2 regions of the Massilia scottii genome follow, and region 2 is predicted to be linked to the other one. Evidence: riboswitches for the same ligand, from Rfam matches in the RefSeq annotation. Region 2 holds a riboswitch; the other holds the start of a gene.
What was found. A riboswitch is a leader RNA that binds a small molecule or an ion and turns the genes downstream of it on or off. The one in region 2 is predicted to bind glycine.
Positions count from the first base shown of each region.

Region 1 (14,458 bases), on a different contig from region 2:
TCATGAAGCTGCGCGGCAAGGAGGAAATGATCCGTTTGATCAATACCCGCGACCCGGAGTACAACCGTGGCACCCTGTACGTGGCCATGCGCGACCTGACCGGCATCACGGTCGCGCACCCGACCACGGCGCTGATCGGCAAGGATTTGCGCGACGTGCCCGATGCCGACGGCAAGCTGTTCCGTCACGAAATGATCGCCATCGCCAACGGACCTGGCCGCGGCTGGGTCGACTACAAGTTCAAGAACCCGGTCAACGGCAAGGTCGAGGCCAAAACCACGTATGTGTTGCGTATTGGCGACGTGGCCCTGGAAGCCGGCGTCTACAAGCACTGACATGCTGGAGCGCCTCCGCATCGGTCCCAAGCTGCTGCTCGCACCCGGGCTGGTGCTGCTGCTGCTGATACTTTCGTCAAGCAGCGCATGGTATGCGATGGTGCGCCAGAACCAGGCGGTCGACACCATCGTCAACGAGCGTGCCGCCCGCATCCGCGACGCCAACGAACTGGTGGCCGATGCGCAGCACGCGCATGCGCGCATGTACCAGTTGCTGACCTGGATCAGCGCCAGCTTCTCGGCGCCGCGCATCGAGCACCTGGGCCAGGACATCTATCAGCGCCACGCAGCCATCGAGCGCAAGTTCGCGGCCCTGGCCGGGCGCACCGGCAGCGCCAGTCCCGAACAGCGCTTCATTACCCAGGCCGGGGCCGCGCATGCCGTCTACATGCGCGCCATTCTTGACGTGATCGAGCTGTCCCAGGTCGACCATTCGATGAGCGCGAACGCCATGTCCAAGGCCGAACTGGCCTTCGGCGTGGTGGCCATGCGCCTGTCGGAACTGGCGCGCTTCGAGCAGGATCTGAGCGAACGCGCCTCGACCCGCGCCGCCGCCGACTTTGCCGCCCTGTCGGTGCTGATGCCGCTGCTGGTGGCCCTGTCGGTCGCCGGCACGCTCGGCATCACCATGCTGGTGCGGCGCGCGCTGCTGCGCGAAGTGCGCGGTCTGAGCGAGACCGCCGGCGAACTGGCCAGCGGCAACCTGACGGTGAGAAAGCGCAGTTACGGGCGCGACGAAATCGCCGACACCGCGCGCACGCTAGACGCCAGCATCGGCACCCTGAACGCGACCCTGAAAAACATCCTGGCATCGGCGCGCTCGATCGACAGCGCGTCGCGCGACATCGCCCTCGGCAGCGCCGGCCTGGCCAGCCGCAATGCGGCCCAGGCCAGCGTCCTGAAACAGGCCGCCAGCACGGTCGAGGGACTCGGCGCCACGGCGGGCGGTGCGGCCCACAGCGCGCGCAGCGCCAACCTGCTGGCCGACCAAGCCTCGGCGCAAGCCATGTGCGGCGGCGGTGTGCTCGACCGGCTGGTACTGACCATGGCCGCGGTGCGCGGCAGTTCGCAGCGCGTTGCGCAAATTATCGGCGTGATCGACAACCTGGCGTGCCAGACCAATGCGCTGGCGCTCAACGCGGCGGTCGAAGCGGCGCGGGTCGGGGAGCAGGGCCACGGCTTTGCCGCGGTGGCGGGCGAAGTGCGCATGCTGGCGCAGCGCTCGGCCAGCGCCGCGCGCGAGATCAAGGAGCTCATTGCGCAGTCGCTTGCCGACATCGACGGCGGCAGCGCGGGCGCGTCGGAAGCGGGCCTGCGCATGGCCGGCATCGCGCAATCGGTGCAGCAGGTGGGGGACATGGTCGGCCAGATCGGGCAAGCCAGCGCAGGGCAGGCCGGCGGCATCGGCGCGGTGAGCGACGCGATCGTGCAGATGGACCAGATGACACGGCAGAATTCCGTGCTGGTGGAAGAAGCGGCATCGGCGGCGCAAAGGCTGCAGTGCCAGGCTTCGAGCCTGTCGAAAGCGGTCAGCGGATTTCGCATCGACGACAGCGTGCTTGACCCGGCAGGGCCGCCGAAGAAAACCATACCGCATCTGCGGCTGGCCTCGCGGCGGCCCTGACCCGGGCGGCCCTGACCCGGGCGGCCCTGACTAAGCTACCTGCTTACTCGTAGTCGCTGATCGGCGCGCAGCCGCAGAACAGGTTGCGGTCGCCGTACACATTGTCGGCGCGGCCGACCGGCGGCCAGTACTTCTGCTTGCGCAGCGATGCCACCGGGAAGGCGGCTGCCTCGCGGCTGTACTTGTGCTCCCAGACGTCGGCGGTCACCACTTCGGCCGTGTGCGGCGCACCCTTGAGCGGGTTGTCCATGCGGTCGTACTCGCCGCGCTCGACCTTGACGATTTCGGCGTGGATCGCAATCATGGCGTCGATGAAGCGGTCCATCTCGGCCTTCGATTCGCTTTCGGTCGGCTCGATCATCAGCGTGCCCGGCACCGGGAAGCTCATCGTCGGCGCATGGAAACCGAAGTCCATCAGGCGCTTGGCCACGTCTTCGTTGCTGATGCCGGTGGCGTCGGTGATCGGACGCAGGTCCAGGATGCACTCGTGCGCCACCAGGCCGTCGTGGCCCGTGTACAGCACCGGATAGTGCGGCGCCAGGCGGCGTGCGATGTAGTTGGCCGCCAGGATCGCCGTTTCGGTGGCGGCGGTCAGGCCTTCGCCGCCCATCATCGCGATGTACATCCACGAAATCGGCAAGATGCTGGCCGAGCCGTACGGCGCCGCGCTGACCGCGCCGATGCCGGCTTCGTCGCGCGTGTAGCCGCTCGAACGCTGGTTCGGCAGGAACTTGGCCAGGTGCGCGCCCACGCCGATGGGACCGACGCCAGGGCCGCCGCCGCCGTGCGGGATGCAGAAGGTCTTGTGCAGGTTCAGGTGGCTCACATCGCCGCCGAAGCTGCCCGGCGCGGCCACGCCGACCAGCGCGTTCATGTTGGCGCCGTCGATATAGACCTGGCCGCCGTGCGAGTGGATGATCTCGCACAGCTCCTGAATGCCTTCCTCGAACACGCCGTGGGTCGACGGGTAGGTGACCATCACGCAGGCCAGGTTGGCGCTGTGCTGTTCGGCCTTGGCGCGCAGGTCCGCCAGGTCGACGTTGCCGCTGTCGTCGCAGGCGGTGACGACCACCTTCATGCCGACCATGTTGGCCGATGCCGGGTTGGTGCCGTGCGCCGACGACGGAATCAGGCAAATGTTGCGGTGGCCTTCGCCGCGCGATTCATGGTAAGCCTTGATCACCAGCAGGCCCGCGTATTCGCCCTGCGAGCCGGCGTTCGGCTGCAGCGACACGGCGGCGTAGCCGGTCAGCGCGCACAGCATCTCTTCCAGCTGGCCGATCATTTCGCGGTAGCCGACCGTTTGCGCGTCCGGCGCGAACGGGTGGATGCTGGAGAATTCGGGCCAGGTGACCGGGATCATTTCGCTGGTCGCGTTGAGCTTCATGGTGCAGGAGCCAAGCGGGATCATGGTGCGGTCCAGCGCCAGGTCCTTGTCGGCCAGGCCGCGCAGGTAGCGCAGCATTTCGTGTTCCGCGTGATAGCGGTTGAAGGTCGGGTGGGTCAGGTAGGTGCTGGTACGGGCCAGCGCTTCCGGATAGGCGTCCTGCGCGCTCGCTTCGATGGCGTCGAAGTCCGGTGAAGCAGGGGAGCTTGAGACGCCCTGGGCGAAAATCGTCCACAGCAGCGCGACGTCTTCGCGGGTGGTGGTTTCGTCGAGCGAGATGCCGACGTGGCTGGCGTCGACCTTGCGCAGGTTCACGCCATGTTCGGTGGCGATCGCGTGCAGTTCGGCCGCGCGCGCGCTCTTGATGGTAAGCGTGTCGAAGTAGGTCTTGTTGACGACCTCGTAGCCGAGCTGGCCGAGCTTGGCGGCCACGATGGCGGTGAAGCGGTGCACGCGGCGGGCGATGCGCTGCAAGCCTTCAGGGCCGTGGTAGACCGCGTACATCGACGCCATCACCGCCAGCAGCACCTGCGCGGTGCAGATGTTGGACGTGGCTTTTTCGCGGCGGATGTGCTGCTCGCGCGTTTGCAGCGCCAGGCGGTACGCCTTGTTGCCCTGGGCGTCGATGGTCACGCCCACCAGGCGGCCGGCCATGCTGCGCTTGAATTCGTCGCGCGTGGCCAGGTAGCCGGCGTGCGGGCCGCCGAAACCGAGCGGCACGCCGAAGCGCTGGCTGTTGCCGACGACGACGTCGCAGCCCCAGTCGCCCGGCGGCGCCAGCAGGGTCAATGCCAGCAGGTCGGCCGCGGCGATCACCATGGCGCCGGCCGCGTGCAGTTTTTCGACGGCGGCGCGGTAGTCGCGCACGTCGCCGTTCACGCCCGGGTACTGGATCAGCACACCGAAGCATGGCTCGGACAGGCCGCCGATGTCGGCCGCCGCGATGGTGCGCACTTCCACGCCGATCGGCTGGGCGCGCGTTTGCACCACTTCCAGCGTTTGCGGCAGCACGTCGTCGGCCACGTAGAACACGTTCGAGGCCGACTTGCCGACGCGCTGGATCAGCGTCATGGCTTCGGCGGCGGCGGTGCCTTCGTCGAGCATCGACGAGTTGGCGATGCCCATGCCGGTCAGGTCGGTGATCATTTGCTGGAAGTTCAGGATCGCTTCCAGGCGGCCTTGCGAAATCTCGGGCTGGTAAGGGGTGTAGGCGGTGTACCAGGCCGGGTTTTCAAAGATATTGCGCAGGATGACGCCCGGCGTATGGCTGTTGAAGTAGCCCTGGCCGATCATCGACTTCATGACCTTGTTCTTGGCGGCCAGCGCCTTGAGTTTGCCCAGCGCAGCCTGTTCCGGCATCGGGTCGAAGAACTGGCCCAGTTCCAGCTTGCTCTTCTTGCGGATGTTGGCGGGCACGATGGCGTCGATCAGCGCCGCGCGCGATGGATAGCCGAGCGTGGCCAGCATGGCTGCCTGTTCGGCGGTGGACGGGCCGATATGGCGCGGAATGAACGAATCGCGTGCTTCGAGTTGGGTCAGGCTGGTGCGGGTCATGGTAGTCGGGGCCGAAAAGAGACTGCCGCCGGCGCTGTCGGATACACAGCGCGGCGGCGAACTGAAAGGAAAAGGCCGCCGGCGGGCGGCGGCCAGGAGTTTTTATTCCGCGGTGGCTTTGCCGTAGGCGGCGGCGTCGAGCAGGCCGTCGATGGCGCCGGCGTCGCTTGGTTTGAGCTTGAACAGCCAGGCCGCGAAGGCGTCGGTATTGATCGAGTCCGGCGCATCGGCGACGGCGTCGTTGACGGCGATGCACTCGCCCGACACCGGTGCGTAGATGTCGCTGGCGGCTTTCACCGATTCGACCACGGCGGCGTCGTCGCCGGCGGTGAAGACCTTGCCCACTTTCGGCAGTTCGACGAAGACGATGTCGCCCAGCGCGTCCTGCGCATATTCGGTGATGCCGACGGTGAGGGTGCCGTCAGCTTCGGCGCGCACCCATTCGTGGGACTCGGTGTATTTCAGGTCGGCTGGGATGTTCATAATGTTTGCTCCAAGAGGTCGCGGTCGATGTTAATGTAAATACTGCTAATAAGTGTGTTGCCCCGATCAGGCAGCGAGGATTTTACCGTTTCGCACGAACGGCAGCTTGACGACGCTGGCGGCGAGCTTTTTGTCGCGGATTTCGACGTGCACGGTGTCGCCCACGGCCACGCCCATCGGCACGCGCGCGAGTGCAATCGCTTCCTGCATGGTCGGGCTGAAGGTGCCGCTGGTGATTTCGCCGGTGGTGCCGTCAGCGGCCACCACTTTCTGGTGGGCGCGCAGGATGCCGCCTTTTTCGCGCAGGATCAGGCCCACGAATTGGAAGTTCTGACCCATCGCCTTGAGCGCGGTCTTGCCGATGAAGTCGCGCTCGGAGACCAGGTCGATGGTCCAGGCCAGGCCGGCGTCGAGCGGGTTGACCGTGTCGTCCATGTCCTGGCCGTACAGGTTCATGCCCGCTTCCAGGCGCAGCGTGTCGCGCGCGCCCAGGCCGGCCGGCTTGACGCCGGCGGCCACCAGCGCATTCCACAGCGCATCGGCCTGGGAAGCAGGGAAGGCCAGTTCAAACCCGTCTTCGCCGGTGTAGCCGGTGCGCGCCACCATCACTTCGCCAAACGCGGTGTCCTTGACGATGACGGCGTTGAACGGCTTGAGTGGCTCGGAAACCGCCTGGGTGGTCGGCAGCACCTGCCACACCCTGGCGCGCGCGTTCGGGCCCTGGACGGCGATCAGCGCCATCGGCGCGTTGCCGTCGCGGCGCTGGGTGATGGTCACGCCGCTTTTGGTGGCCTCGTTCTGGGCGCCGATCCAGGCCACGTCTTTTTCGGCGGTGCCGGCGTTGACGACCAGGCGGAACCAGGTCTCGCTGAAGAAGTAGACGATCAGGTCGTCGATGACGAAGCCCTGCGGATTGAGCATGCACGAATACAGGGCCTTGCCGGCCACCTGCAGCTTGTCGACGTTATTGGCCAGCAGGGAGCGCAGGAAAGGGCGGGCGTTGTCGCCTTCGATATCGACCACGCACATGTGCGACACATCGAACATGCCGACGTCGCCGCGCACGGCCTGGTGTTCTTCGATTTGCGAGCCGTAGTTGACGGGCATGTCCCAGCCGCCGAAATCGACCATCTTGGCGCCGGCGGCGCGGTGTGCGGAATTGAGCGGGGTCGCTTTAAGCGTCATGGAATCCTCAAGGCAGAGTGAATGGGGGTACGACGAGCAGACGTGGAGCGGCTCTTGCCGTCCCTGAATGCTTCGCGCCCCTCTGTCCTTGGTACCTGAGAGATAGCGGATTGAAGTCCGCCTGCCCCTTCGGTGGGCCGCCGGCATGGTGCCGCGGCCGCTCTCCAGAGTTCAGCCGGGGGCGCTGTGCGCCGCCGACCCCTGACCGGTCCTTTTGCCTGAGAGTTTTTGGGTGATGCCCCTTCGGCGGCAGCGTGCGCTGCCCTCTCCCGATCAAGACTGTGGAGGATATGCCAGCAGGGCGTAACTGTCAACCTTGCGGGGGACGTCCGGTAGGGGCGCGCACGAATGAGCTCCCCATTGAAAACCATGCTTGTCCCGATTTGTTAAAATAATTCATCTACTTTGCGAGCACACAGCCATGAGCGAAGAAAAAACGATCCAACAGACCGATGCCTGGTTCACCTTGTCGGGCGATGTGAACAGCGATATGGTGCACCGCGTGTTCGAGGCGGTGTCCGGCATGAGCGAGAACGGCGTCGAAACGGCGCACGTGCTGATCCAGTCGAACGGCGGCTACGTCAGCGACGGGCTGTGCCTGTACAACTTCCTGTCGAATTCGCCGGTCAAGTTCGTCATGTACAACGCGGGGGCGGTGGCGTCGATCGCCGTCATCCTGTTTCTGTCCGGCACGCGGCGCTACGCCAGCGAGACGGCGCGCTTCATGGTGCACAAATCGCATGCGACGGCATCGCCCGGCGCGCGTCCGGATGCGCTCAATATCATCGTCGAAGGCTTGCGCGCCGACGATGCGCGCACTGAATCGATTTTGCGCAAGCACATCGAGCTGCTGCCGGAGCAGTGGGCGATTCACCAGTATTCCGACCTGCACCTGACCGCGCGCGATGCCAAGATCGCCCGCGTGATCAATGACGTGGCCGACTTTGCGCCGCCGAAGGGCGTTCGCATTCGCAATATCTGAACCAGCGAACCTGGCGTCCTGACCGGCCGTGCCGGCAGCGACGGCGGGTAACGGCGCGCGGTCAAAAAAAGAGCCTGTCAACGGCCGGGCCGGTGCAGACTCTTTCTATTGCTTCCTGTTTAAATAGTGCATGGCGCCGCCCGGAAACCCGGCGACGCCCGCGTCATGCTAGCGATCAGCGTTTGTCGCCGCCGCTTTTGTTGCCGCTGCCGCTGCTGCTGCCGGAATTCGATCCCGACTGCTTGTTGCCCGAACCCGAACCGGACTGTTTCGAGCCACTGTCCTTGTCGTCATTCTTATGGCTTTGACGGCCGGCTTCCACGTGCTGCTCATGGGTGCCGCCCTGGGTGCCGCCGCCGGAGCGCGAACCGCTGCCGGAACCTTGCGAGCCCGATTGCTTGTTCGAGCTGGAACTATCGCTTTGCTTGTTGCCCTGACCGCTTTTCTGATTCGAGTTCATGTTCATTCCTTTTGAAAGTTTGAAAATGTCGTGCTCTCCGGTGATGCTGAAGAGGCGCTCTCTTCAGCGTTTCCGGTGACATCATCATGCGAGCCGCACCGTTGAAGAGGTATCGGAATTCACCTTGCACTCGTGTAGGAGTAGTTCCTATAGGATTGCAATTAATGCAGCGAAGAAATCACTTGCTGGCATACGCTTGGTGACGCACGCTCAGCGGCGTGGCGGCGCCTGTCCCGCGCGGGCCGCCTCGACCGCGGCGTTGACGGCGAGGATGGTGGTCTGGAAGGCGACGGCGTCGATAATTCGGCTCAGCCGGGCCAGCCGTGCCGCCGCATCGCCAGCACCTGCGGTCCGTGGCGCCGGCAAGGCGCGCGCCGCGTCGGGCTCGCCGCGCATGGCGAGCCCGGCGCCGGACTGCGCGCTGCGCTCGATGGCGCGCACGATCAGCCCGTTGCCCGCCACCGTCAACGTCGCCGCGCCAGCCTTGCGCCGCACCTGTGCGGGAGGCGCAACCATCGCTGCCTTGATCCACAGCCCCAGCAGCACGGCCCCGGCCGCGTTGGCGCTTATGCAAAACCAGACCCACAGGCGGGCCGCGGCGTAATCGGCCTCGGCGCGCGCCGCGGCGTCGTCGAGCATGATGCCGGTCAAGGGGCCCCAACGATCGCCTAAACTTTGGACCGCAGGTGCCGTTACCGCTTTCATCTGTTCAAGCTGACTCAGCAGTACAATGGACAGCCAGACGCCCAGCCCGACCAGGACGGCAAAGCCCAGGGACAGGGTGAGCTTGAGATCGCGGCGGCGGATCGTTATCATGGCTAGTCCTCAAGAAATAAATTGCCGTGTGGAATTGTAATTATGTTAGAGAAACTTTTTATTTAGGGTTTGTTTTTCATCAACAGTCCAAATGACGAAAATTGGCTTTTGCTTTAGGGAAAAGCAAGAATGGTCATGAAAATAAGGCGCTTGAACAAAAAATAACGCTTTGTTTCAAATTTTCCCGTTGCCAGTCGGCAATAATGTGAGAGAATGTTTGTTATGGCAAAAGATCTCTAACCCCCCAACGAGCAGACAATGGCTCCACCTTCACCATCCGCCGCAGCAAGGAAGACTGGTCCGTCGCGCCACGAGCTGTTGGAGGCGCTGGTCGTGACCGTGACCAAGCATGCCAACGACCACTTGATGGCCGTGGCGACGCGTCTCGTTGCGGCGTTGCTTGATGTGACCGACCCGGCGCTCGATGCACGCGCCGTGTTTCAGCGGGTCAAGTCGGGGAATCTGCTAAAAAACAACACCTACGCCTTCTTTCATGTCGCTGCCGCCGGCATCGGGCGCGCCATGCGTGCCGAGGTCGACGTACTGTTGCCGCCGCTTAAAAAATCCGCGATGGCCTTGCCCGCCACGCTGGAACTGGTTCCCTACGAGGAAATGGACAGCCGCGTCGCTTTCGACGCCATCAGCCGTCCCTTCGAAATGCAGTACGCGACCCAGATCGCCACCCTCAATGTGCGCCTCGGCTTCCTGCTCGAACGCGACGTGCTGCGCATCAGCCAGAATCCCTTCCGTCCCGAAATGTTCCTGTCGGCCCTGCAGCAAGCCTGGCGCGAGTTCGAGCCGGACGAGGAAGCCCACGGGCTGATCCTGCCGATGCTGCGCCCGTCGCTGCTGTTCGACTTTGCGCCGATGTACGACGCGCTGTGCGACCTGTTGATGAACAAGGGTATCCAGCCCGGCTCGGTGGACGCCTTCAAGATCAAGAAAACCGAAAGCGCGGCCGCGGCCAAGAAAGCGCGCGCCAGCGGCCAGGCCGAACTGGCCAAGCAGTTGCGCCAGTTCCTGCGCGACGACGATGATGCGCCGGCGGCCGCGTCCGCCTTCGACATCCCGATGATTCCCGACCTGCCGGCCATGGCGCCATCGGCCGGCGGCTGGCGTCCGAGCGGCGCCGCCGCCTTCCAGGGCGCGCCAGGCGGCGACGCGGGCGAGGCCAGCGTGCCGGCCGCGCCGTGGCATGGCGGCCCGGCGCACCAGGGCGGCGGGCCGGGGCAGGGCAGCCACGCCGCGGGCGGCTTCGCGCCGGCCCAGTTTGCGGGCGGCGGCGGCATTGCCGCGGGCGGCTTCGGCCAGGCCATGGATGGCGGCCAGGTGATGGTTCCCGCTTCCCTGCTCGAAGTGCTCAAGGGCTTGCAGGGCCGCATGCCGGAACAATTCAGCAACGTGGCGCCGACCCCGGCCGAGGCGCAGGCGGGCAATGTGTTTTATTTGCCGCGCTTGAAGGAAAGCATTCCAAAAGGATCACTGTCGCGCGGCGATGAAAGCACCATCGACCTGCTGTCGAAGATTTTCGAGACGGTCTTCCTCGATCCGAACATTCCGAAAGATTCGCGCGACCTGATCCAGTCGCTGCAAATTCCGGTGCTCAAGGCGGCGCTGGCCGACAAGAATTTCTTCTTTGAGGAAACGCACCCGGCGCGCCGCATGATCGACCTGATGTCGACCATGGGCCTGGAGCAGCGCTCCGGCCCGGACGATCCGCTGTTCCAGGTCATGCAGCGCGGCGTGGAGCGGGTCGGGCGCGACCAGGACGACGGCGGCGCGCCGGCCGACGTGTTCTCGGAAGTGGTGGCCGAGCTCGAAGAAACCATCAAGGCCGAGGAAACGGCGGCCGCGACCGCCATCGCGGCGCCGATCGCCGCGGCCTTGCGCCAGGAAAAAGTCACCGCCGCCACCCGTTCGGCCAGGAGCGCGGTCGCCGCGCGGGTCGGCAGCGGGCAGGTCGTGGCCATGCTGGAGACCTTCCTCGAAAACAAGTGGACCTCCGTCATGACGGTCGCCTACAGCGTCGAGGACGACAAGCCCGGCGCGGTCGGCAATGCCACCAAGACGATGGATGAGCTGATCTGGAGCGTCAAGCCGAAGATCACGCACGAACAGCGGCGCGACCTGATCGGCAAGCTGCCGAGCCTGCTGGCCACCCTGAACAAATGGCTCGACGTCATCAAGTGGCAAGATGCCGACCGCATCCAGTTCTTCGCCGACCTGGCGGAGTGCCACGCTTCAATCGTGCGCGCTCCGCTCGACATCACGCCGGAACGCCAGCTAGAAATCGCCGTCGAAGTTGCCCAGCAAGACGCCATGCGCCGGCTGGAAAAGGAAAACGAAGCCCTGGCCGCGGCCGAAGAAGCGGCCCACGCCGAACTGGACGACGCCGAACTGGGCGTCGACGCCCTCGAACGCAATATGTGGATCGAATTCACCGATCCTGACGGCAGCATCCGCAAGGTCAAGCTGGCCTGGATCAGCCCGCTGCGTACCCTGTACATTTTCTCGACCGGGGCGCGCCAGGAAGCGTTTTCCCTCTCGTCCGACAAGCTCATCGACGCCTACCGCGCCCAGCGCGTGCGCGTCATGAAGGTCGAGGGCGTGGTCGGCCGCGCGCTGTCGCAGGCAATGGACGAAGCGCTCGGCGACGCGGAAAAATCGGCGCAGTCGGTCGCTGCCTGAGGAGGGCGTGTTCCGTTAGTATTCGCGCATTGTTAACATTCGCGTATCATTCGGGCCGGGCCTGAGCGGCATTGGACAGTTCTGCATTGCCGCCCATGCCCGGCTTTTTTCACTTCCGGCTTTTGTCTATGAATTGGTATCACCTCACCGCGCTTGGCGGCATCGCCGTCACCGCCCCCCTGGGTATCGCCATTGCCGTCTGGCTCGCCGCCGCCCACTGCCGCCTGCGCGCCCTGTACTGGTGCCTGCTGTTCGGCGCCACCCTGTTCATCGTCATCGCCAGCAAGATCGCCTTCCTCGGCTGGGGCGTCGGCATCGAAGCGCTGCATTTCGCGGGCTTCAGCGGTCACGCCGCGCGCGCCGCGGCCGTGTTTCCGGTGGCGGCCTACCTGGCGCTGTGCGGACGCACCAAGATGTGGCGTTATGTCGCGGTCAGCCTGGGCGTGGCGCTGGCGGTCGGTGTCGCGCTTTCGCGCGTGATGGTCGAAACCCACAGCAGTTCGGAGGCGATCCTGGGCTGCCTGCTCGGACTGGCCTGCGCGGCCGCATTCATCTCGCTGGTGCGCTCGAACCGCCAGTTCCAGCCCAGCCTGACCCTGATCGCGCTGACCCTGGCTGTGCTGTGCATTCCGTACAAGGGCGAACCGCACAATTCCCAGCAGTGGATGACCGGCCTGGCGCTCGGCCTGTCCGGGGCCGACCGGGTCTACACGACGGCCACCTGGGGCCCGACGCGCAATCCTTACTCCCCGCCGTGCCCCAAGGCCGAGCGCTACTTCAACTACGTCTGTTTTTAGCGCCGTCGCCGGCCTGAAAATCGTCGCCCGGCCATCTGGGGCCGCTTCGCGGACGGGGCGACGCCACTTCGCCGAAAACATGACAACAAATGGTATGATGGACACCTTTAGGATTCCCGAGCTAGCTATACAACGTGCGCCTGTCTTCCATTAAATTGTCGGGATTTAAGTCATTCGTCGATCCCACCAATTTCCAGGTGCCGGGGCAGCTGGTTGGCGTGGTCGGTCCCAATGGTTGCGGCAAGTCGAACATCATCGACGCGGTGCGCTGGGTGCTGGGCGAATCGAAGGCGTCCGAGCTGCGCGGCGAGTCCATGCAGGACGTCATTTTCAACGGCTCGACCCACCGCAAGCCGGCCGGGCGCGCCTCGGTCGAACTGGTGTTCGACAATAACGACGGCAAGGCTTCCGGCCAGTGGGGCCAGTACGCCGAAATCGCCGTCAAGCGCACCCTCACGCGCGACGGCACCTCGACCTACTACATCAACAGCCAGCCGGTGCGCCGGCGCGACATCCAGGATATTTTCCTCGGCACGGGCCTCGGTCCGCGCGCCTACGCCATCATCGGCCAGGGCATGATCTCGCGCATCATCGAGTCGCGCCCGGAAGAACTGCGCGTGTTCCTCGAAGAAGCGGCCGGCGTGTCCAAGTACAAGGAACGCCGGCGCGAAACCGAAAACCGCCTCAACGACACGCGCGAAAACCTGCTGCGGGTGGAAGACATCCTGCGCGAACTGAACGCCAACCTCGAAAAGCTCGAAGCGCAGGCGGTCGTCGCCAACAAATTCCATTCGCTGCAGGCGGACCAGGAAGAAAAACAAAAGCTCCTCTGGCTGCTGCGCAAGAACGAAGCGCAGACCGAGCAGAATCGCTACTTCCGCGAGATGGAGCAGGCCCAGACCGATCTGGAGGAGCAGACGGCCAAGCTGCGCCACGTCGAACTCGATCTCGAACACATGCGCCAGGCGCATTTTTCGGTGGGCGACCGCCTGCACACGGCGCAGGGCCACCTGTACCAGACCAACTCGGAAATCGGCAGCCTGGAAGCGCAGATCAAGTTCGTCATCGAATCGCGCAGCCGCCTGCAGAACCAGCTGCTGGCGCTGAACGCCCAGCGCAACCAGTGGCAGACGCAGGGCCAGGATTACCAGCAGCAGATCGAGGAAGCCGAGTACCTGCTCGAAGAACTGGGCGGGAGGGTCGAACAGTCGCAGATGAACGCCGAAGCCCAGGGCGAGCGCCTGCCGGACCTCGATGCCGCCTGGCGCGCGGCCCAGCACAAGACCACCGAATCGCGCGCCCGCATCATGCAGGCGCAGCAGCAGATCGAACTCGAATCGGCGCACCAGCGCAACGCCTCGAACATCCTCAACGGCCTGCAAACGCGGCGCGAGCGCCTGCAGCAGGAAAAGAACGGCCTCAATCTGCCCGACAGCAGCCATCTGGCCAACCTGCGCATGCAGCTCGAAGAAAAGCAGCAGGCGCTGGAAGAGCAGACCATGCTGCTCGAAGAAGCGACCGAACAGCAGCAGCGCACCGAGGATGAACGCACCGCCGCGCAGGCCCAGGTCAATCTTGAGGCCGCGGCCAACGCGCAGCTGGAAGCGCGCCTGTCGGCCCTGAAGCAGTTGCAGGAACGCGTGCAAACGCAGGGCAAGGTCCAGCCCTGGCTGCAAAAGCACGAACTCGATGCGCTGCCGCGCCTGTGGCAAAAGCTGGGCATCGAACAGGGCTGGGAAACGGCGCTCGAATCGGTGCTGCGCGAGCGCACCGGCGCGCTTGAAATGTCGAACATCGAATGGGCCAAGGCCTTTTTCAGCGATGCGCCGCCCGCCAGGCTGGCCCTGTACGCGCCATCGCTCGCCGGCGCCGCGGCCCCAAGCGAAACGCCGGGCCTCACAACGTTCGCCAGCCTGCTCAAGCTCAATGAACCGGGCCTGCGCGGCTTGTTGGGCGACTGGCTGCACAATGTCTTCGCCGCCGACGACACGGCCAGCGCCTTTGCCGAGCGCGCGCGCCTGCCGCAGGGCGGCTCCTTCATCACGCGCCAGGGCCACGTGGTGACCCAGTCCAGCGTGCGTTTCTACGCGGCCGATAGCGAGCAGGATGGCATGCTGGGGCGCCAGCAGGAGATCGACAACATCGGC
Region 1 is NZ_JAVCWM010000002.1:142,585-157,042, forward strand. It holds gene RBA41_RS03005 (cache domain-containing protein) at 1-335, shown strand, start outside; gene RBA41_RS03010 (methyl-accepting chemotaxis protein) at 337-1,959, shown strand; gene gcvP (aminomethyl-transferring glycine dehydrogenase) at 2,003-4,900, opposite strand; gene gcvH (glycine cleavage system protein GcvH) at 5,003-5,383, opposite strand; gene gcvT (glycine cleavage system aminomethyltransferase GcvT) at 5,450-6,568, opposite strand; glycine riboswitch at 6,641-6,746, opposite strand; glycine riboswitch at 6,765-6,850, opposite strand; gene RBA41_RS03030 (ATP-dependent Clp protease proteolytic subunit) at 6,990-7,550, shown strand; gene RBA41_RS03035 (hypothetical protein) at 7,726-8,010, opposite strand; gene RBA41_RS03040 (methyl-accepting chemotaxis protein) at 8,221-8,826, opposite strand; gene RBA41_RS03045 (DUF1631 family protein) at 9,085-11,514, shown strand; gene RBA41_RS03050 (phosphatase PAP2 family protein) at 11,643-12,311, shown strand; gene smc (chromosome segregation protein SMC) at 12,446-14,458, shown strand, end outside.
Region 1: it holds a riboswitch for glycine, as region 2 does, so the genes downstream of both, gcvT (glycine cleavage system aminomethyltransferase GcvT) here and RBA41_RS25620 (D-amino acid dehydrogenase) in region 2, are expected to answer to the same signal.

Region 2 (14,458 bases):
CTGAAAGCGCTGACCAGCGCGAGCCTTGTCCCGTTTTGAGCAAGGGAGATCAATTCAGGGGACGAAACGACAACGTCGCCAAGCACCATGGGATGACCCGTGTAAGAGATTGGCGCGCGCTTGATGGTCTTGATCGCCGACGGGTCAACACCGTAATCAATCAGCGCATCGGCATCGTTGCTTTGCACTATCCAATGTACGGCTCGGCTTCGCTTCAGGAGCAGATCCATAGGGAGTATCTGCGCCAGTCCCCGGGAAGGGCGTTCGAAGCCCGACAAATCGATGATCAAATCGCAGTGATCGGACAGGGCGCGTACCCGCGTTTCGATGTCGTTCGCGTCGTTTCGATGCGCCCGCGGCGCAAGGCGAAGGCGCAGGGGAACTTCGTCGTACAAGGTCACGGACGGCTGCAAGTCGAGGTAACTGCGGATGATCTCGAGCTGTTCCTCGGCGACTTCGCCACAGCGCTCGGGAGGAAAACAGTCGAATACAGCACGGAGCATGGCGTGCGCCGCAGTGTCCTGATTGGGGCTCCACAGCGAAAAATGTTGCGGCTGAACGTCGGGCGAAGCGAATGTACCGCCAATTCTCATGCCATCGCAGCCAGATACGCTCCACCGGTCATCCCAACCTGCCAGCATGGCCGAACAAGAAGCATGAATGGCCGCCATGACGCGCGCGTCCACCGGCAGCGTGAAGACCAAGCCCGGAAGAAGTCCTGTGGGATGGGCTTCGAATGCGGCAATGCCGGTAACGTCGCCCTCGACCCGAATGGAGCCGCCCCGATGGAACGACGGCCCAAATCCGAGGCGAAGGTCGAAATACAGCATCTTTGGGCTTACTTGCCGACCTTGGCCAGCTCGACGCGCATGGCGTCGATGACGGCCTTGTAGTCCGGCTGGCCGAAAATCGCCGAACCGGCCACGAAGGTATCCGCGCCGGCAGCGGCGGCGGCGGCGATATTGTCGATCTTGATGCCGCCATCGACTTCGAGCAGGATGTCGCGGCCCGAGTCGTCGATCATGCGGCGCGCCAGCGCGATTTTTTTCAGCGCTTCCGGAATGAAGGACTGGCCGCCGAAGCCCGGGTTGACCGACATGATCAGGATCATGTCGATCTTGTCCATCACATGGTCGAGAAAGTGCAGCGGCGTCCCGGGATTGAATACCAGGCCGGCCTTGCAGCCGTTATCGCGAATCAGCTGGAGCGAGCGGTCGATATGCTCGGACGCTTCCGGGTGAAAGGTGATGATGTTCGCGCCAGCCTTGGCGAAGTCCGGGATCAGGCGGTCGACCGGCTTGACCATCAGGTGCACGTCGATCGGCACCTGCACGTGCGGGCGGATCGCCTGGCACACCAGCGGGCCGATGGTCAGGTTGGGAACATAATGGTTGTCCATGACGTCGAAGTGAATGATGTCGGCGCCCGAGGCGACGACATTGCGGACTTCCTCGCCCAGGCGGGCGAAATCGGCGGACAAAATGCTGGGAGCGATGCGGAATGTGGTCATGGCGGCTGGCAAGGAGCTTGCGGTGAATGAAGATGCGCTATTTTACGCTGTCCCACGGAGCGCCCTTGCAGCGAGGCCGATTTTGCGGTGCAATGTATGATGCCCCGCCGGACCTTGTTGGAACGGCGCCTGAAAATTCAATCGGGCAACTTTTACAGTCTCAATCAAGGAATCCAGATGGCCGCTTACGAATTTACTGTCACTGTCAGGACCCAGTACCTGCCGGAGCAGTCCGATCCGAGCCGAAGCAATTACGTGTTCACCTATTCGATCACGATCAAAAACACCGGCAGCGTCGGCGCGCAGCTCATTTCGCGGCACTGGGTGATCACCGATGCGAACAACCATGTCGACGAAGTGCGCGGCCTGGGCGTGGTTGGTCACCAGCCGCTGCTGCAGCCGGGCGAACAGTTCGAATACACCAGCGGCACCCAGCTGGCCACCGCGCAAGGCTCGATGACCGGCGAATACTTCTGCGTGGCCGAAGACGGCCATCAGTTCGAGACCAGGATTCCCGAATTCGTGCTGTCGCTGCCACGCACCCTGCACTGATATCGGCGATCAGTGGGCGGTGTCGTCGGGCAGTTCCTTTTTCTTCTCCGGCGCGTTCAGCTCCTGACCGTTATTGGTCGGCTTCTGTCCCGAATACATCGTCCACCACACGATAAACACCAGCAGGAACAGCGCCACGCCTGCTTCCAGCATTAATACCCACATATCGACTCCCATGTCTTCAACACGCAGTAGTTTACTCGTTTCGGCCGGCGCCGTCGCGCTGGCCCTCGCGGCATGCACCACGCCTGAACCCCGGCCGGCGCCGCCGGTCGTCATGCCGCCGCCGGTGATGCAGATACCGCCGCCAGCGGAGCCGCCGGTGGCCCCACCCGTGAAGGCCGAACCGGCGCCGCTGATGACGCCATCGACCTTCGGCGCGCTGCCCGGGTGGGAGCGCGACGACCTGCGCCAGGCCTGGCCGGCCTTCATGACGTCGTGCGGGGTACTGGTGCGCAAGCCCGAATGGAAAACCGCGTGCGGCGCCGCGCGCACGGTCGATGCAAAGGATGGCGCGGCCATTCGCGGCTATTTTGAAACGCACTTTGTGCCGAACCAGGTGCGCGCGGCGGACGGCGCCGACACGGGCCTGATCACCGGCTACTACGAGCCCCTGCTGCGCGGCGCCCGCAAACGCGGCGGCGCCTTCCAGACGCCCCTGTACCGGGTGCCGGACGACCTGCTGACGATCGACCTGGCCAGCGTCTACCCGGAGCTGAAAAACAAGCGTGTGCGCGGACGGCTGGTCGGCAAGAAGGTGGTCCCGTACGGCAGCCGGGCCGAGATCGAACGGGCCGACGTGAGCGGCAAGGAGCTGCTATGGGTGGACGATCCGGTCGAAGCCTTCTTCCTGGAGGTGCAAGGTTCGGGACGGGTCAAGCTGGCCGACAGCGGCGAGACCGTGCGCGTGGCCTACGCCGACCAGAACGGCCACCCTTACAAGGCGATCGGGCGCTGGCTGATCGAGCAGGGCGAACTGACATCGCTTGAGGCCACCGCGCAGGGCATCAAAGCCTGGATCGCCGCGCACCCCGAGCGGCGCCAGGAACTGTTCAACGCCAACCCGAGCTTCATTTTCTTCCGCGAAGAGCGCCTGCCCGATCCGTCGGTCGGGCCCAAGGGCGCGCTGGGCGTGGCATTGACGCCTGCGCGTTCGGTCGCGATCGACCCCACGTTGCTGCCGCTCGGCGCGCCGATTTACCTGGCCACCACCGAATCGGGCAGCGACGTGCCGATGCAGCGCCTGGTGATGGGGCAGGATACCGGCGGTGCCATTCGCGGCGCGGTGCGGGCCGACTTCTTTTTCGGCTTCGGCTACGAGGCGATGGAAAATGCCGGCCGCATGAAGCAGCGCGGCCAGCTCTGGGTGCTGTTGCCCAAACCCTGATGCAGCCGCGGATTCGCTACAATCGCACATTACTCCACGCTTTTTTAATGAGGATTCCATGAACTATGCAGACCTGCTGATCGAGACCCACGGCAAAGTAGCCGTGATTCGCCTGAACCGTCCAAAGGCGCTCAACGCCCTGAACGACAACATGATGGACGAACTGGGCGACGCGCTGTACAAGTTCGACGCCGACAGCAGTATCGGCTGCATCATCCTGACCGGCAGCGAAAAAGCCTTTGCGGCCGGCGCCGACATCGCGGCGATGGTCGACTACGACTACGGCGACACGTACGGCGGCAACTACATCGGCCGTAACTGGGAACACATCCTCAATGTGCGCAAACCCGTCATCGGCGTGGTGCAGGGCTTTTGCCTGGGCGGCGGCTGCGAGCTGGCCATGATGTGCGATTTCCTGATCGCGGCGGACACCGCCAAATTCGGCCAGCCTGAAATCAAGGTCGGCGTCACCCCCGGCGCCGGCGGCACGCAGCGCCTGCCGCGCACCATCGGCAAGGCCAAGGCCATGGACATGCTGCTCACGGCGCGCATGATTGATGCGGCCGAAGCGGAGCGCACCGGTTTGGTATCGCGCGTGGTCGCGGCGGACAAGGTGATGGAAGAAGCGCTGGCCGCGGCCACCACGATCGCCTCGATGTCGGTAACGGTGGCGATGGCGATCAAGGATAGCGTCAACCGCGCGTTCGAGACCACGCTGACCGAAGGCGTGCGCTACGAGCGCCGCTACTTCCACGCGGCGTTCGGCACGCCGGCGCAGAAGGAAGGCATGCAGGCGTTCCTGGCCAAGCGCCCGGCCAACTTCGACGGTCTGTAAATCAGTCTCTGGCGCGCCAGCTGCCGTGAAAGCCGAACGGTATCCGGTGCGGCAGGCATACCGTCGCGACGGGGCCGGCCGCCACGTCGGCGGCGTCGATCACCAGCAGGTCGCTGCGGCCTTCCTGCGCGCGCCACGCGACCGCCAGCAGCCAGCCGTCGCCTTCGGACGACTGCGCCGAGCGCGCGACGAATACCGGTTCGGAGATGACATCGCCGGCCGGCAGTGTATATAGCTGGCGCGTGCCCGACGCAAAGTTGAAGCAGGCCAGCGCGTCGTACAGCACACTCTCCGAATCGCTCCTGATACGCTGCCGGCTGTGGCAGCAGTAAAAACCGACGCGGTTGCGGCGCCCGTTGTAGCGCTCGTCGATGCGCGGAAATTCGGCCGCCAGGTCGTCGAGGACGGTGCGCTCGAAGCCGTCGCCATCGCTCTCCAGATCGAACGTCCAGCGGCACAGGCGCGCCGCCATCCCGGCCGGGTCGCCCCGGGAGCCGTCGGCGTTGGGCATGCCCGGTGCGGTGTCCGACTCCATCACGTAGGCCACGATGCGGCCGCCATCGTCCCAGGCATTCATCACATGGAATACGTGGCAGGCATCGCTGGCGAACCAGCGCAGCGTGTCCATCGGCTGCCCGCGCACGCCGATGCCGACGTAGCTGCGCCTGTCCGCTTCCCACGCAAACAGGGGCAGTCCTTTCATGGCGCGTTCCACGCTGATGGTCAGCGGCGTGACCGGAAACAGCACGTGGCGTTCGGTCAGCATGAAGTCGTGCATCATGCTCGCGTAAGGCGCGCGGAAGGGTTCGAGCGTGCTTACCTTGCAGCGCGCATCGAGGACGCCGTACAGCATGTTGGGTTCACCCGGGCTGTCGGGCAGGTAGGCGAAGAAGTGCAGCTCGCCGGTGGCCGGATCGGCCTTGGGGTGCGCGGTGAAGCGCTTGTCCACGGCGCCGCCGAAATCCTGGTGCCCTTTTGACGCCAGCGTGTGCGGATCGATTTCAAACGGCTGGTGCGATTCTTCCAGCGCAAACAGGCGCCCGCCGTGCCACACCATGCTGGTGTTGGCGGTGCCGCTGTTTTTGCCGTGGACCGACGGGTCGCTGGTGGCCGGGTTGCCGAAGGTGCCGAACAGGGCGCGGCCGGCATTGTCTTCGAGCTGCCATTTCGGCGTGCGCGCCCAGCGGTTGGCATAGGCGACCTTGCCGTCGCCAATAAAGAAGGCATGCACCATGCCGTCGCCGGAGAACCAGTGATAGCGGTCGTCGCGCGGCGCGAACCGGGGGTTCGGTCCGACGCGGTACAGCGCACCGCGCAGCTGCGGCGGCAGCGCGCCCCGAACCGGCAGAGCGTCGATGTCGCATTCGGTGTCCAGGGGAGCGTAGTTCCCGCTAAAGAAATGGCCTGACATGGTGATTCCTTGGTGAGTTCAGAGACTTTGCAGGGCTTGGCGGACGTAAGCGATCAGCGGCGCATCGATGCCGGAGCCGATGCGCAGCTCGCTCTCCTGCTCGAAGGCGTGACGCAGCTTGGCCTGGAGCGCGGGGTCGCCCGCCGCCTTGGCCAGCGACAGCGCCTGCCACTGGCGCGCCAGCGCTTGCACTTCGGCGCTGGCGGGCGGCGTGTCTTGGGCCAGGTGCTCGCGCATGGCGCAGATGAGAATGGGCCAGGCGTCGGTTTGCCTGACGTAGTGCTGGCGCAGCAGGACCGTCTCGGCCTCGCTGCAGTAGGCGGCGTAGATGGCCAGGCGCCGGTGCGCCATGGCGTGCGAGATGAACTGCATCGCCGTGCGGTCGACGCCACTGAGCATATGCAGGGTGGGTTCGTTCCAGTTCATGGCGTAGAGCTTCATCAGCATGGCCTCGTCGCCGCCCACGTCGTCGAGCAGGGCGGCGATCCAGCATTGCGCGAGTGCGCCCGCTTCAAGACTGTCCGGTTTAACGCCCCGGCCCATGAGATCATGCAGCGTGGACGTCAAGTGCGCGTTGTCGCCGCTGCGTTGCTGGCGCCGCGTTGTCAGTGTATGCAGTTCGGCGTCGGTGAAATAGCGCGCGCTGGCGGCCATGCGTTCGAGGGCGGCCAGCCAGTTGTCCATCGATGGTTCATGGCGCTCGGCGAGCTGCGCCTGCAAGTCGCGCAGATGGCCGTGCAGGGCCGATGCTTGTGCGATCTGGCGTTCGAGCGACGCAATCTGCTGCTCCACCACTTGTGGCAGGCTGGCACCGCCATCGGCCAGCATGGCCTGGATCTGTGTCAGCGACAGGTCGAGACGGCGCAGTGCCTGGATGCGATACAGCCGGGCGACGTCCGCGCTGTCGTACAGGCGGTAGCCGTTGTCGGAGCGGGCCGACGGTGTCAGCAAGGCGATATCGTCGTAATGGCGCAGGGCGCGCACGCTCAAGCCGCTGCGCCGCGCCAGTTGTCCTATTTTCAGTAGCATGCCGGTTTCTCCAATTGCAAGATGGTAAACCGTCACGCAGCGAGAGGGTCAAGCACTTGCGAATGGAGACACTTGCAAAACCGGGGCACCTGAGCCCCGGTTTTGCAATGCAGACCGGTTAGATCGGACCGTTGATGCTCATGCGCTGGGTATGCGTCCAGCGGTGATCGGACGCCGATACGGCGGAGTTGTAGGTGCGGTAGGTCTGGCCTTCACCCGGCCACGGGTCCATGATGTACACGTAGTTTACGCCATTGGTCGTCGCGTAGCCGCGTCCCACCATGATGTGGCCGCCGCCGTTGCTCCAGCCGTAGCGCATCACGAACGGGCGGTTGGCGTTGATGTCGGCCACCACACTGTTCCATGACGAGGCGACGCTGTACGCGCCGTTTGCCACGCCCCATGCTTTCAGGATGTTTTGCACGCTGCCGTTGGAGCCGTACATATTGTTCGGCTGGTTGGCGTAGCTGTTCCAGTTGAAGTAGGTGTTCCCGCAGGCGTAGTTCAATCCGAACGCCCAGTTCACGATCTGGCACTGGCTCGGTGTCTTCTTGTAGAAGTTCAGGATCGCCTTGCTCGAGGCGGACCAGCACCACTGGCTGTGTTCCTGGGTCGTCAGCGGAACGGCGAGCGTGCGCCATTGGGCCATGGCCGCTGGCAGCGCCAGTAAAAGCGAAGCACCGACGACGAGCTTTTTGATATTTGTATTCATGTTATCTCCTGATTCGTTCTAAGGATGGTGTAGCCGATGCCGGGCTTACTTCGAGGCGTCCATGGTTTGCTTGACCACGCTGCGCAACGGCTGCAGGATGTCTGCCTCTTCCATCAGCGCTTCGCTGGCCTTGCCTTCCTTGACGGAACGCTGCTGCATCAGCAGCGATTCGCGCGCCGAATGCAATGGCGCGTAGCGCGTGCGGCCATCTTCGCGGCCAACCACTTCGAGCAGGTCCGAGCGCGCCTGGAAGATGCGCACGAAGCGCACATTGGATCTCGCGGCATCGCCGTAGTAGCCCATCGACGCATCCACATCCTTCGCCAGCACGGCGGCGCCATAGGCGACCGTTTCGTAGTTCCCGTTGTTGAGCTCCACCGTCGCCATGCCGATCGGGCGCTGGTTCAGCAAAATCACGAAGCGCCACTGGCCGGTGGCCTTGGCCATCTGCTTCATGCTGCCGCGTCCTGCCAGCAGTTCGTTCGGATCGATCGTGTAGACCGGGAAGCCGTAGCCGATCTTCGCGTCCTTCAGATCCTGCATGTCGTTGATTTCAAGCGGGAAGTCGACCGGCGTGCCGCTGGTGCCGCGCTGCTGCATCTGGTGCGTGACGAATTGGGCCAGGTCGCGCTGGGCCGCCGCTTGCGCCGCCGCCGCGGCGCGCTTTGGCACCGCTTTGAAGGTGCTGGTTCCATCCGACTGGGCCATTGCAGGCGCGCCGGCCAGGGCCAGGCTGGCGCCGCACAGCAGGGCGGCGAGCATGGTGCGGGCTGAGAGCATTTTTGTTTGCATTATTGACTTCTCCTCACATAGATTGATACAAGAACCCCGCCTGTCCAAACGGGGTGAGTGCTGCAACAACAACGGCATGCACGCATGCCGGACACCGGTGTCAACGCACGTCGTCAGTGCGTTGGAAAATCGAGGGAACGGTGCATCAAGTCGCCGATCATGTCGGCGGTGACGGCCGACAGGGTCCAGCCCAGATGCCCGTGCCCCGTGTTGTAGAAGACGCAGGGCGATTTGCCGCGGCCGACGCGCGGCAGCATGGTCGGCATCATCGGCCGCAAGCCGGCCCACGGAATCACGCTGCGCGTGCTCACGCCCGGGAAGCATTCATGCACCCAGTCGATCAGCGGGCGAATCCGGTCGTCGCGGATGTCGCGGTTAAAGCCGTTGAATTCGGCCGTGCCGGCCACGCGGAAGCGATCGACTCCCAGGCGGCTGGTCACCAGTTTGGTGGCGTCGTCGAGCAGGCTGACGGTGGGCGCGGCGGCCTGGCTGGCGGCATCAGGCAGGTTGACCGTGATCGAGTAGCCTTTCACCGGGTAGATGTTGACCCGGTCGCCCAGGCTTGCGGCCAGGGCGCGGCTGGCGGTGCCGGCGCAGATGACGACGCCGTCGTAGGTCTCGGTCTGGGTGCGCTCGCCGTCGCCCAGGGTGACGTGGGCGTGGCGGCCGTCGGTGCGCACGGCGCCGATCTGCATGCCGTAGCGGCAGTCCACGCCGTTGCGGCGGGCGGCGGCGGCAAGACCGGTGGTGAATTTGTGGATGTCGCCGGTGGCGTCGCTGTCGGTGAAAAAGCCGCCGTAGTAGTCGCCCGCCAGGGTCGGTTCGATGCCGCGCATTTCGCCTGGCGTTACCGCGCGGCGCGCCAGGCCGCCGGCCGCCAGCATCTTGCTGACCGTGGCGGCGTGCTCGAAGCCGGCCTTGTCGCGGTAGATGTGCAGGATGCCTTCGCGCTTGACGTCGAAGTCGATGTTCTCGGCCTCGGCCCACGCAAACAGGTGCTCGCGCGCCGCAATCGCCAGGCGCGCCGTTTCGACGGTGTTGCGGCGGTAGTGGGGAATGGCGGCGGCAAATTCGGCGAACCACGACAGCTTGTGCCAGCTCGGCTTGGGGTTGACCAGCAGCGGGGCGTCGCGCCGGAACATCCACTTCAGGCCCTTGAGCATGGTGGAGCGGTGGTTCCACACTTCCGCGTTGGAGGCCGACAGCTGGCCGCCGTTGGCGAACGAGGTTTCCATCGCCGCGTAGCGATGTTTTTCCAGCAGGGTCGTGGCAAAGCCACGTTTCGCCAGGGCGTAAGCGGTCGTGACGCCGGTGATGCCGCCGCCAATTACTGCAATGGTTTTCATGTGTGGTCCGGGTTCCAGAAACGTCAGATAGGGAGTCCGCGCGCTGGTGCGCGTCGGTTACCCCCTCTGTGCTGGACCTGAGAGATTCACCGGCAACGCGCGATGCGTGGCCGGTTTGCTCCTTCGGTGCACCGGATGACGACTTCCGGTGGCTCTTCAGAGTTCAAATGGGTTATCGGTCCTTTTGCCTGAGAGATTCCGGGGCGGTTGCTCCTTCGGCGCCGCCGGCATACAAGACCAGCTTGTAACCGACAGACTCTCCCGATAACGCCTTAGCATTGCGCTAAATATGCTGTAAGCATATGTATGCAGAATACCGCAGAAAATGACGTCAATACAACCATTTTTAGTGATAGGCGTTGTTTCCTCGACAATACCGACAGAGCGCTCGCTTTACGATTTGCCGCAAACCTGGTCCCATTCGAGCGAAAAGCGCGCCAGGAATTTCTTCAGGCGGTCGGCATCGTTCGGTTTGCTTTTGGCGCTGCGCGAGACGGCAAACAGTTTGCGTCCCGCATCCGACAAGGTAACCGACTGGCGGCATACCTTGACCACGGCGGCCAGTTGCATGGCGTCGAACAGGTCGAGGCCGGCGGCGGCCTCGTCACCCATCAGTTCGGCCAGATCGACCTCGGCCGCGCTTGGGGCGCGCGTGTAGTGGTGCCACAGTTTTTGCAGCCGGGCCACTTCGGCGCTGACGATGCTTTCCGAAATGCCGCCGGCTTCGGCCAAGGTGGCCATCCTTGTCACCGAGGCCGACAGGTCGCGGAAGTTGCCGGCCCAGACCGCCTCGGGCGACATCGCGAAGCGCATGTAGCGCTCGCGTGCTTCCTTGTTGAAGCGCACCATCTGGCCGTACTCCTGGCTGAACTGGTTCAACTGGTAGACCAGGTTGGGTTCGATGTCCTCGGGCCGGTCGACCAGGCCGGGCAGGGCGTAGGTCCACAAATTGATGCGGGCGTACAAGTCTTCGCGGAAGCGCCCGGCCACCACGTCGCTGGCCAGATCCCGGTTGGTGCCGGCGATGAGCTGGAAGTCGCTCTGTACTTCGCTGTCGCTGCCGACCGGATGAAAGCGCTTTTCTTCGATGGCCTTGAGCAGCATTGCCTGTTCATCCGGCCCCAGCTCGCCGATTTCGTCGAGGAACAGCAAGCCCTTGTGCGCGCTGCGCAGCAAGCCCGGCCGGTCGGCGGCGGCGCCCGTGAAGGAACCTTTGACGTGGCCGAACAGGGTCGAGGCGGCGCCGTCGCCGTGCAGGGTGGCGCAGTTGAGCTCGATGAATTTGCCGTCGAGCTGGTGGCGTGTTTTCTTCAGTTCGTACACGCGGCGCGCGAGGAAGGATTTGCCGGCGCCGGTCGGGCCCATCAGCAGCATGGGCGCGCGCGACTTGATGGCGACGCGCTCGATCTCGTCGATCATGGTGTTGAAGCGGGCGTTGCGGGTGGCGATGCCGGACTTGAGGAACGCCACGCCTTCGGCTTGCTCGCGCGAAAAGCGCTGGGCGATCTGGTCGTAGCGCGACAGGTCGAGGTCGATCAGTGCGTAGCTGCCCGGGTCCTTGCTGGACTGGCGCCGTGGCGGCGAGCTTTGCAGCAGGCGGCCGGGGAAGAAGCGCGCTTCGGTCATCAGGAACATGCAGATCTGCACGACGTGGGTGCCGGTGGTGATGTGGACCCAGTAATCCTCGTTATCCGGATCGAAGGGGTAGGTCTTGGCGAAGTCGAACAGGGCGCCGTAGACCTCGCCGAAATCCCAGGCGTCGCTGATCGGAATGTGGTGCGGCACGACCGTGGTTTCGGGCGAGACGGCGGCGATGTCGGCCGTGACCGCGTCGACCAGCGGGCCGAATTTGCCGCTGAAGAGCATCTCGAAGCGGTCGACGGCGTATTCCTCATGCTGGGTGATGGCGATGCTGGGACGCCACTTTTCCCAGCGGGCCGGGCCTTGGCCGCTGTCGAGCTGGGTGCCGACGAAACCGATGACTACGATGCGTTTCTGTTTCATATCCGTATAAATTTTTATCTGGTCGGATAATTTATCACGGGATTGTCTGCTTGTCCATTTCTTGCTGTCCTTGCTTGAGGAATTGATAATCTTTTTTAAATCAAGGACTTGCGTTGTTCGAGGTTAGCCTTCGGCAGACCTGGCACAGCATTTGCAATAGAGGAGATACAAACGAGATAAGTGAGGAAGTAAAAATGGCAAACGCACAGTTGTTCCAGACCTTGAAGGGAATCTTTGTCCCTCGTGCCGACGGTCTTAATTCGGAAGGCGCTCCGGCTTACACCATGACGCCGCGGCACCAGCTGGCGCAGTATGCGGCTACCGGTTGCCTCAATTCGACGTATTACGTCAATGCGCAATCGCAGCTGGCGACGGTGATGGAACTGTGCGAAAAGGTCGATGCCAAATTCATCGCGCAAACGGCGATTTACTGCCGCGAACGTGGTTATATGAAGGATATGCCGGCGCTGCTGACGGCCGTGCTGGCCGCCAAGGGCGCGCCGGAATTGACGCCGGTGTTTCGCCGGGTCGTCAATAACGGCAAGATGCTGCGTAATGTGGTGCAGATCATCCGCTCCGGCGCGGCGGGCCGTAAATCGCTGGGTACCCGGCCGAAAAAGCTGGTGCAGCAATGGTTGAACCGCGCTTCGGAAAAAGAGCTGCTGGCGGCCTCGATCGGGAATGCGCCTTCGCTGGGCGATGTGGTGAAGATGGTGCATCCGAAGCCGTCGCAAGCCTGGCGTGAAGCGTTTTTCGCCTGGTTGATCGGCAAGCCGTTCAATGCGCAGGAGCTGCCGGATGCGCTCAAGGCGTTCGAGGCGTATAAGGCCGACCAGTCGCAGCCAGTGCCGGAAGTGCCGTTTCAGATGCTGACCTCACTGACATTGTCGGCGCAGGCGTGGGCGCAGATTGCGCGCCAGGGCGGCTGGCACATGGTGCGCATGAATCTGAATACGTTCGGACGCAATGGCGTGTACCAGTTGCCCGGCATGATTGAAGTCATCGCCGACAAGCTGCGCGATCCGGAGGCGATTGCCCGGGCGGGCGTGTTTCCTTATCAGTTGATGTCGGCGTATATGGCGGCATCAAGCGACGTGCCGCGAGCTATCAGCGATGCCTTGCAGGATGCGCTGGAGCTGTCGCTCGCCAATGTGCCGAAAGTCGAAGGCAAGGTGGTGATTTGCCCGGATGTGTCGGGATCGATGCAGTCGCCGGTGTCGGGTTACCGTGGCACGGCCACCTCGAAGGTGCGCTGTATCGATGTGGCGGGACTGATTGCCGCGGCCATGCTGCGCAAGAATCCGGATGCGCTGGTGCTGCCGTTCGAGAATTATGTGCGGGTGTGCGACCTGAATGCCCGCGATACGGTCATGACCAATGCGCAGAAGCTGGCGGCGATAGGCGGTGGCGGTACCAATTGCAGTGCGCCGCTGGCGCAGATGAACAAGCAGAAGGTGATGGCCGACCTGGTGGTGTACGTGTCCGACAATGAATCGTGGATCGACCAGCGTGCGGGTGCCACGGCGACGATGGCGCAATGGGCGGTGTTCAAGGAGCGTAATCCGGCGGCGCGGCTGGTGTGCATCGACTGCACGCCGAACAGTACCAGCCAGGCGGCGGAGCGTAGCGATGTATTGAATGTGGGCGGTTTTTCGGACGACGTATTCAAGATCATCGCTGCATTTTCGGCCGGCCAGCTGGGCGCCGGGCACTGGGTGGGCGAGATCGAATCGATCGCGCTGGAGTAAGGAAAGGTGAAGTACAGGTTTTGAGTGCAGCGCGAATGCTGATGCGAATACATTTTCCCATGTTCCATTTCGCATCGACTCCTTGTCGCGCTGTGCTCAATCGTTTTACCCCGAATGCTGGCGGGACTACATAGGGGGCTGCTTTTGGCTTGGCGCCGGCAGTTGATGTCCTGCCGAACTTTGTCGGGAATTTGTTGTACAGGTTTTGAGTGCAGTGCGAATGCTTGATGCGAATACATCTTCCAAAATTTACTTCGCATCGGATTTTTTGTCGCATTGTGCTCAATCGTTTTACCCCGAATGCGGGCAAGGACTACATCGATGTTGTGCTTTGGCGTTATGCCGGCAACAAGTGTCCTGCCGATCTTGTCGGGAATTATTTTAGGCGAATGCAGTCCGGATTACATTTTGTCCCCGGTTCGAGTCCGGGCGGCTGCGCAAGCAGCTGTAGCTCAGTTGGTAGAGCAGATTGTCCGGGCGATGTTGTCGCCCCCTTGTTTCGATGAATGCAGATGGAATTACATTGGAAGAGCGCTGAAGCGTGCTTCAGCTAACCCGGTTCGACTCCGGTCGGCCTTGTGCCTGGCTCACATTTCATCACCCTTGTCATCACCTTTTATACTGAGAAAAATTATGAAAAACGAAAATTACGATGTCCTGAACGTGGAAGGTGGCCGCCATGTCAAAATGTGGACCAAAGGCGTCCCGGTGGAGGACGTGGCCAAGAAGCAGCTGGCCAATACCGCTAAAATGCCCTTCATCTATAAGCATATCGCGGTCATGCCGGACGTGCACCTGGGTAAAGGCTCGACTATCGGTAGCGTGATTCCGACCCTCGGTGCGGTGATTCCGGCGGCAGTGGGCGTGGATATCGGTTGCGGAATGATGGCGGCCAAGACCACGCTGACGGCGAACGACCTGCCGGATAACCTGTCCGCGCTGCGTAGCGCCATCGAGCGCGCGATCCCGCACGGTATGTCGCCGAAAACGCGCGGCTTCCGTGGCCGCGATGAAGGTTCGTGGAATACGCCGCCAGCGGCTGTGGATGTCGCCTGGGGCCAGTTGAAGGATGAATTCGACGCTATCTGCCTGAAAACGCCGAAGCTGAAAACCACGAACAACTACCGTCACC
Region 2 is NZ_JAVCWM010000023.1:99,267-113,724, forward strand. It holds gene RBA41_RS25570 (hypothetical protein) at 1-830, opposite strand, end outside; gene rpe (ribulose-phosphate 3-epimerase) at 839-1,510, opposite strand; gene apaG (Co2+/Mg2+ efflux facilitator ApaG/CorD) at 1,688-2,062, shown strand; gene RBA41_RS25585 (hypothetical protein) at 2,072-2,341, opposite strand; gene mltA (murein transglycosylase A) at 2,238-3,449, shown strand; gene RBA41_RS25595 (enoyl-CoA hydratase) at 3,508-4,284, shown strand; gene RBA41_RS25600 (carotenoid oxygenase family protein) at 4,286-5,695, opposite strand; gene RBA41_RS25605 (MerR family transcriptional regulator) at 5,714-6,724, opposite strand; gene RBA41_RS25610 (C39 family peptidase) at 6,843-7,436, opposite strand; gene RBA41_RS25615 (hypothetical protein) at 7,482-8,216, opposite strand; gene RBA41_RS25620 (D-amino acid dehydrogenase) at 8,342-9,574, opposite strand; glycine riboswitch at 9,631-9,740, opposite strand; glycine riboswitch at 9,741-9,848, opposite strand; gene rtcR (RNA repair transcriptional activator RtcR) at 9,968-11,578, opposite strand; gene RBA41_RS25630 (vWA domain-containing protein) at 11,773-13,326, shown strand; gene RBA41_RS25635 (RtcB family protein) at 13,960-14,458, shown strand, end outside.